One region of the Phycicoccus ginsengisoli genome, then DNA from elsewhere that is predicted to be linked to it. Evidence: predicted binding sites of a transcription regulator. Region 1 holds the regulator's gene; the other holds the start of a gene.
The links. The regulator HrcA, encoded in region 1, represses chaperone genes, less so after heat shock. The targets are predictions, from matches to a motif close to TTNGCACTCGNNNNNNNCGAGTGCNAA.
Positions count from the first base shown of each region.

Region 2: the regulator HrcA is predicted to act here: its motif matches at 1,524-1,550, upstream of groES (co-chaperone GroES).

Region 1 covers NZ_BAAGYN010000009.1:154,599-158,008, reverse strand. Annotated here, with positions in the region: gene ACYVDO_RS15585 (DUF4870 domain-containing protein) at 1-193, opposite strand, end outside; gene ACYVDO_RS15580 (DUF3097 domain-containing protein) at 312-1,190, opposite strand; gene hrcA (heat-inducible transcriptional repressor HrcA) at 1,364-2,395, shown strand; gene dnaJ (molecular chaperone DnaJ) at 2,478-3,410, shown strand, end outside.
Region 2 covers NZ_BAAGYN010000013.1:30,221-33,630, forward strand. Annotated here, with positions in the region: gene groL (chaperonin GroEL) at 1-943, opposite strand, end outside; gene groES (co-chaperone GroES) at 1,084-1,377, opposite strand; gene ACYVDO_RS18145 (GNAT family N-acetyltransferase) at 1,637-2,482, shown strand; gene ACYVDO_RS18150 (class I SAM-dependent methyltransferase) at 2,520-3,410, shown strand, end outside.

The sequences.
Region 1 (3,410 bases):
CCGCCGCTGCCTGACGGGCCAACGGGCTGCGGTCCTTGTAGATCGCCCAGACGATCAGGGGACCGATGATGCTGAGCCAGCCCGCTGACACGACGGCGGCGATGAGGGCGGACAGGTGGGCCAGGATCGCGACGGTCCGCTCCTCGGCGGGGATGTGAGCCGGTTGCGGCTGGTACTGCGGTTGTTGGGTCATTTCTCCTCCGTGGATGGTGCCTGCACCCAGTCAAGCGCATGACGACCGCGGATCGTCCCGGTTTCGGGGTGCGGTCAGGGCAGCGTCAGGGGCGACCCTGAGCGCCGTCCGCCTTCGCTCAGTGCCCGGGCTCGGTCACGAAGTCGATCAGCTGCTCGACGCTGGCCAGCAGGGTCGGCTCGAGGTCGGCGTAGCTGCGGACCGTCCCGAGGATCTGCTTCCACGCCCGGGCGATGTCGGCCTGCTCGTCGTGCGCCCAGCCCAGGTGGGCGCAGATGCCGTGCTTCCACGAGGTGCCGCGGGGGATGACCGGCCACTGCTCGAGACCGAGCCGCTCGGGGCGCACGCTCTGCCACACGTCGACGTACGGGTGGCCCAGGATCCGCACGTGCGCGGCATACGGCCGCAGCCGGCGCGCCTCCTCCACGACCCGGTGCTCCTTGGTCCCTGGCACGAGGTGGTCGACGAGCACACCCATCCGCCTCCCCGGCCCGGGGGAGAAGTCGCGGATCGCCGCGGACAGGTCGTCGACGCCGTCGAGCATCTCGACGACGACGCCCTCGATCCGCAGGTCCTCGCCCCAGACCTTCTCGACGAGCTCGGCGTCGTGGCGGCCCTCGACGAAGATCCGCGACCCGCTCGCCACCTTGGCGCGCGCGCCCTCGACGGCGCGCGACCCCGAGGCGGTGCGTGAGGACGCCTGCTTCGCCGCCGCGAGCTCGGCCCGGGCCGCCGCGGTGGGGGGTGTCAGGACGACGGGGGCGCCGTCGAGCAGGAAGCCGGGCCCGAGCGGGAACCCCTTGACCCGGCCGCGCCGGTCCTCGAGGTGCACGACCCGCATACCGCCGGCCTTCTCCACCCGCACGACCGCGCCGCACCAGCCGGTCTCGACGTCCTCGACGACGAGACCCGTCTCGGCTTCCACCTCCGTCCCGCGCCCGCGGGGGGGCTTACGCCAGTCGGTGGAGAGCACGTCGGAGCCATAGCGGTCGGGCACCGGGGAAGGGTATGCCGGGTGCGCCGGCCGGCCACAGGGACGCGCCGGTCGATGCGGCCGCGACGCGCCGGACGACATAGACTTGGCACTCCGAGGGTGTGAGTGCCAACGTGGGGAGCTGCCGCGGACGGCCCCGCCCGCGGCCGAAGTGCCAGCCGAACGACAGGAGCGCCATGAGCGAAGAACGTCGCCTCGCCGTGCTGCGCGCCATCGTCCAGGACTACGTCGAGACGTCCGAGCCGGTCGGGTCCAAGGCGCTGCTCGAGCGCCACCACCTGGGGGTGTCCGCGGCGACGGTCCGCAACGACATGGCCGTGCTCGAGGAGGAGGGGCTGATCGCGGCCCCGCACACCAGCGCCGGCCGGGTGCCGACCGACGCCGGCTACCGCCTCTTCGTCGACCGGCTCAGCTCGGTCAAGCCGATGTCCGCCGCCGAGCGCGCGGCCATCGTCCACTTCCTCGAGGGCGCGCTCGACCTCGACGACGTCGTCGACCGGACCGTGCGCCTGCTCGCCCAGCTGACCCGCCAGGTCGCGGTGATGCAGTACCCGTCGCTGACCCGGTCCTCCGTCCGGCACATCGAGTTCGTGCCGATGGGCGGCCAGCGGCTCATGGTCGTGCTCATCGTCAACACCGGGCGGGTCGAGCAGCGCGTCATCGAGACGGGCGCCGACCTCACCACCCCCGAGGGGGAGGCCACGCTGGGCCTGGTCCGGGCCAAGGTGAACGCCCGCGCCGTGGGGGAGCGGCTCGTCGACGCGTCGGCAGCCCTCTCGTCGCTGCCCGAGGAGTTCGACCCGGCCGACCGCGACCTCGTCCGATCGGTGGTGCAGTCGCTGGAGGACGCCCTCGTCGAGGAGCGCGAGGAGCGGGTCGTGCTCGCCGGCACGGCCAACCTCGCCCGCGTGGGCACGGACTTCCCGCTCACCATCGGGCCGGTCCTCGAGGCGCTCGAGGAGCACGTGATCCTGCTCAAGCTCCTCGGCACCGCCCGGGAGACCTCCGACGCCGTCTCCGTACGGATCGGTCACGAGAACCCGTTCGCCGGGCTGCAGTCCACGTCGGTCGTCTCGACCGAGTACGGCACCGGCGCGGACCTGGTCGCGGGCCTGGGCGTCCTCGGCCCGACCCGGATGGACTACCCCACGACGATGGCCTCCGTGCGGGCGGTCGCCACCTACGTCTCCCGGATCCTGGCGCAGTGAGCGCCGGGCCCACCACCCCCTGCAGGACCGTCACCGTTGCCGGTTCCCCGACCATGTCGATGCACCACTGACAAGGACATTCGTGAACGACTACTACCAGGACCTCGGCGTCTCGCGGGACGCCACCGCCGAGGACATCAAGCGCGCCTACCGCAAGAAGGCCCGCACGCTGCACCCGGACGTCAACCCCAGCCCGGAGGCGGAGGAGCAGTTCAAGAAGGTCTCGCAGGCCTACGACGTGCTCTCGGACGCCGAGAAGCGCCGCTCCTACGACATGGGTGCCGACCCGTATGCCGCCGGCGCAGCAGGCTTCGGCCAGGGCTTCTCGTTCAGCGACATCATGGACGCGTTCTTCGGCGCCGGGGCCGGCACCGCCCAGCGCGGTCCGCGCTCGCGCCAGCGCCGCGGCCAGGACGCCCTGATCCGGCTCGACATCGACATGGCCGACGCCGTGTTCGGGGCCGAGAAGGAGCTGACGGTCGAGACGGCCGTCGTCTGCTCCACCTGCCACGGCGACGGTGCCCAGCCCGGCACGTCCCGGCGCACCTGTGACGTCTGCGGCGGCCGGGGCGAGATCCAGCAGGTCCAGCGCTCGTTCCTGGGCCAGGTCATGACCAGCCGTCCCTGCATGACCTGCCAGGGGTACGGCGAGGTGCTCGTCAGCCCGTGCTTCGAGTGCTCGGGCGACGGCCGGGTCCGCACCCGCCGCACCCTGACCATCAAGGTGCCCGCCGGTGTCGACACCGGCACCCGCATCCAGCTGACGGGCGAGGGCGAGGTCGGCCAGGGCGGCGGCCCCGCCGGCGACCTCTACGTCGAGGTGTCGGTCCGTCCGCACGCGACGTTCCAGCGCCGCGGCGACGACCTGCACGCCACCGTCGAGCTGCCGATGACGGCAGCCGCGCTCGGCACGACGCTCAAGCTCGACACCTTCGACGGCTCCCAGGAGCTCGAGGTCAAGCCCGGCACCCAGGCCGGCGACGCGGTGACCCTGCGGGGGCTGGGCGTGACCCAC
Region 2 (3,410 bases), on a different contig from region 1:
GCACGTCGAGGTCGGCCTGGTCGAGCTTGAGGCCGACCTCCTCGGAGATGACCTGGCCGCCCGTGAGGACCGCCATGTCCTGCAGCATCGCCTTGCGGCGGTCGCCGAAGCCGGGCGCCTTGACCGCGACGACGTTGAACGTGCCGCGGATCTTGTTGACCACCAGGGTCGACAGCGCCTCGCCGTCGATGTCCTCGGCGATGATCAGCAGCGGCTTGCCGCTCTTGACGACCTTCTCCAGCACCGGCAGGACGTCGGCGATCGCGGAGATCTTGCCCTGGTTGATGAGGACGTAGGCGTCCTCGATCACGGCCTCCATGCGCTCGGCGTCGGAGATGAAGTAGGGCGAGATGTAGCCCTTGTCGAACTGCATGCCCTCGGTGAACTCGAGCTCGGTCGTCGCGGTCGAGGACTCCTCGACGGTGATGACGCCGTCCTTGCCGACCTTGTCGAACGCGTCGGCGATGGTCGAGCCGATGGTCTGGTCCTGCGCGGAGAGCGCGGCGACCTGGGCGATCTCGTCCTTGCCCTCGATCTCGCGGGCGACCTTGAGCAGCTGGTCGGACACGGCCTCGACGGCCTTGTCGATCCCGCGCTTGAGGCCGGACGGGGCGGCACCCGCGGCGACGTTGCGCAGGCCCTCCTTGACCATCGCCTGGGCGAGCACGGTGGCGGTCGTGGTGCCGTCACCCGCGACGTCGTTGGTCTTGGTGGCGACCTCCTTGGCGAGCTGGGCGCCAAGGTTCTCGTAGGGGTCCTCCAGCTCGACCTCGCGGGCGATGGTGACACCGTCGTTCGTGATCGTGGGGGCGCCCCACTTCTTGTCGATGACGACGTTGCGGCCCTTGGGGCCGAGCGTCACCTTGACGGCGTTCGCGAGCGCGTCGACACCGCGCTCGAGCGACTTGCGAGCGGAGTCGTTGAACTCCAGCGTCTTTGCCATGAAAGTCCTTCGTTCTCAGTGAAGTTCGGCGGTATGCCGGGCTGCCGGCATACGGGGGAAGGGTGCGTTGCGCACAACGCAGCACGCCCCGCGCGCGACCCCAGCGGGGCCCGCCGGGGCGTGCTGTGTGTGGTGCGTCGTCAGCCGACGACGGCGAGGACGTCGCGCGCGGAGAGGATGAGGTACTCCTCGCCGCCGTGCTTGATCTCGGTGCCGCCGTACTTGCTGTAGATCACGCGGTCGCCGACGTTGACGTCGAGCGGGACGCGGTTGCCGTGGTCGTCGATGCGACCCGGACCGATCGCGAGGACCTCGCCCTCCTGGGGCTTCTCCTTCGCGGTGTCCGGGATGACGAGGCCGGACGCGGTGGTCTGCTCGGCCTCGACGCTCTTGACGACGATGCGGTCTTCGAGCGGCTTGATGGAAACCGACACGATGGTGACCTCCCCTTCGGGAATGTCGGAGTGGACGGGTGGATGCTGTGCGGTCGCAGTCGTCAGGCCGCCGTCGCGGGGATCGGCCGGGCTCCTGCGTTAGCACTCGGCGAACCGGAGTGCCAACGGCAAATCTAGGCACCCGGTTAGCACTCGGTCAACTCGAGTGCCAACACCCGGCCCGGCGTCCGCCGTGGGCGCAAGGGGCGCGGCGAAACCCGGTTGCGGCGCGGTGGCCCCGACGAGCAGGGTCGTCGCCGTGACCGACCCCCTGAGCACGACGTCCCCGAGCAGCTCCGCCCCCCGCGCCGCCGCGCTGCTGCGCGCCTACGACGAGCAGCTCCGGGTCGAGGTCACCTCGGCCACAGCGGTCGAGCGGATCGGCCCGCTCGCCTGCGCCACCTACCTCGGGGGCAGAGGCTTCATCACGTACCGCAGCCTCGACACCGCCGGCATGCCCGCGGACGAGCAGCGGGTCCGAGAGCTCGTGGACGCGGCCCTCGCCCACTACGAGGCGGACCCGTCGATCGCCCGGGTCGAGTGGAAGACGCGGGGCCACGACCACGCGCCCGGCCTGCACGAGGCGCTCCTGGCCCGGGGCTTCGTCCCCGACGAGCCCGAGTCGGTCATGGTCGGCGAGGCCCGCCTGCTGGCGTACGACGTCGACCTCCCCGAGGGAGTCGTGGTCCGCCAGGTCACGGACGAGGACGACGCCCGCCGGATGCTCGCCATGCAGGCCGAGGTGTTCGGCGACTCCCCCGAGTTCGCGGCCGAGATCGAGGAGCAGGTGCTCCACCGGCTCCGGTCACGCGACGACATGGAGCTGTGGGTCGCCGAGGCCGGCGGCGAGGTCGTGAGCGCCGGTCGGCTCGAGCCGGTCGAGGGCACCGACTTCGCGGGGATCTGGGGCGGGGCGACCCGGCCGCAGTGGCGCGGTCGGGGCATCTACCGGGCACTGACCTCGGCCCGCGCCCGCTCGGCCCTGCGCCACGGCAAGCGCTACGTGAACAGCGACTCGACCGAGTTCTCCCGTCCCATCCTCGAGCGGTCCGGGCTGGTCAAGGTCACCACCACGACCCCGTACGAGTGGCGCCGCGACCGCTGACCCACCGCCCCCCGCGCCGTACGGGACAATGCCCCGCATGGACCTGGCCCTGCTGCGACGGCTCACCACGGGTGAGGGGTGGGGCCTGCTGCAGTCGCTCCCGCCCTACGACGAGACACAGGCCCTGTCCCTGCAGGACCGCCTGCGCGGTGTCGGGTTCGAGGCCGACCTCGTCGCGGCCGCGCTCAACCAGTCCCGTCTGCGGGCGCGCGCCGTCGACAAGTTCGGCGAGTTCGCCCAGGGGATGGTCCTCACCTCCGACGGGCTGGAGCAGGCGACCCGGCTGACCGTGGCGGCCCGGCACGCCCATCGGTTCCGGCAGGCCGGCATCCACACGGTCCACGACCTCGGCTGCGGCATCGGCGCCGACGCCATGGCGATCGCAGGGCTCGACCTGCGGGTCCGGGCCATCGACGCCGACGAGGTCACCGCGGCGATCGCGGCGGTGAACCTGCGGCACTGGCCCGAGTCCACGGCGGTCCACGGCCGCGTCGAGGAGTTCGTCCCGCCGGCGGGCGAGGGTGCGCGCGGCGTGGGCGCCTGGCTGGACCCCGCCCGGCGTACGCCCGGGGTCGCCGACGTGCGCGGGCGCACCCGCCGGGTGTTCGGGCTGGACTCGATGACCCCGAGCTGGGAGCAGGTGCTGGAGATCGCGCGGGCCCTGCCCGCCACCGGCGTGAAGCTGGCGCCGGCCTTCCCGCACCACGCCCTGCCGTCCGGGGCGGAGGCGCAGTGGACCTCGCTGTCCGGCGAGGTCCTGGAGTGCGCCGTCTGGTTCGGCCCGCTCGTGCGGGCGGCCGGTCGCACCGCAGCCGTGCTGCGCCCCGGGGCCGCGCCCGCCGTCGTGACCGAGGCCGACGCCCCCGAGCACGAACGGGTCGCGTCGCTGGGAGCGGTGGGCTCGTGGCTCTACGAGCCGGACCGGGCC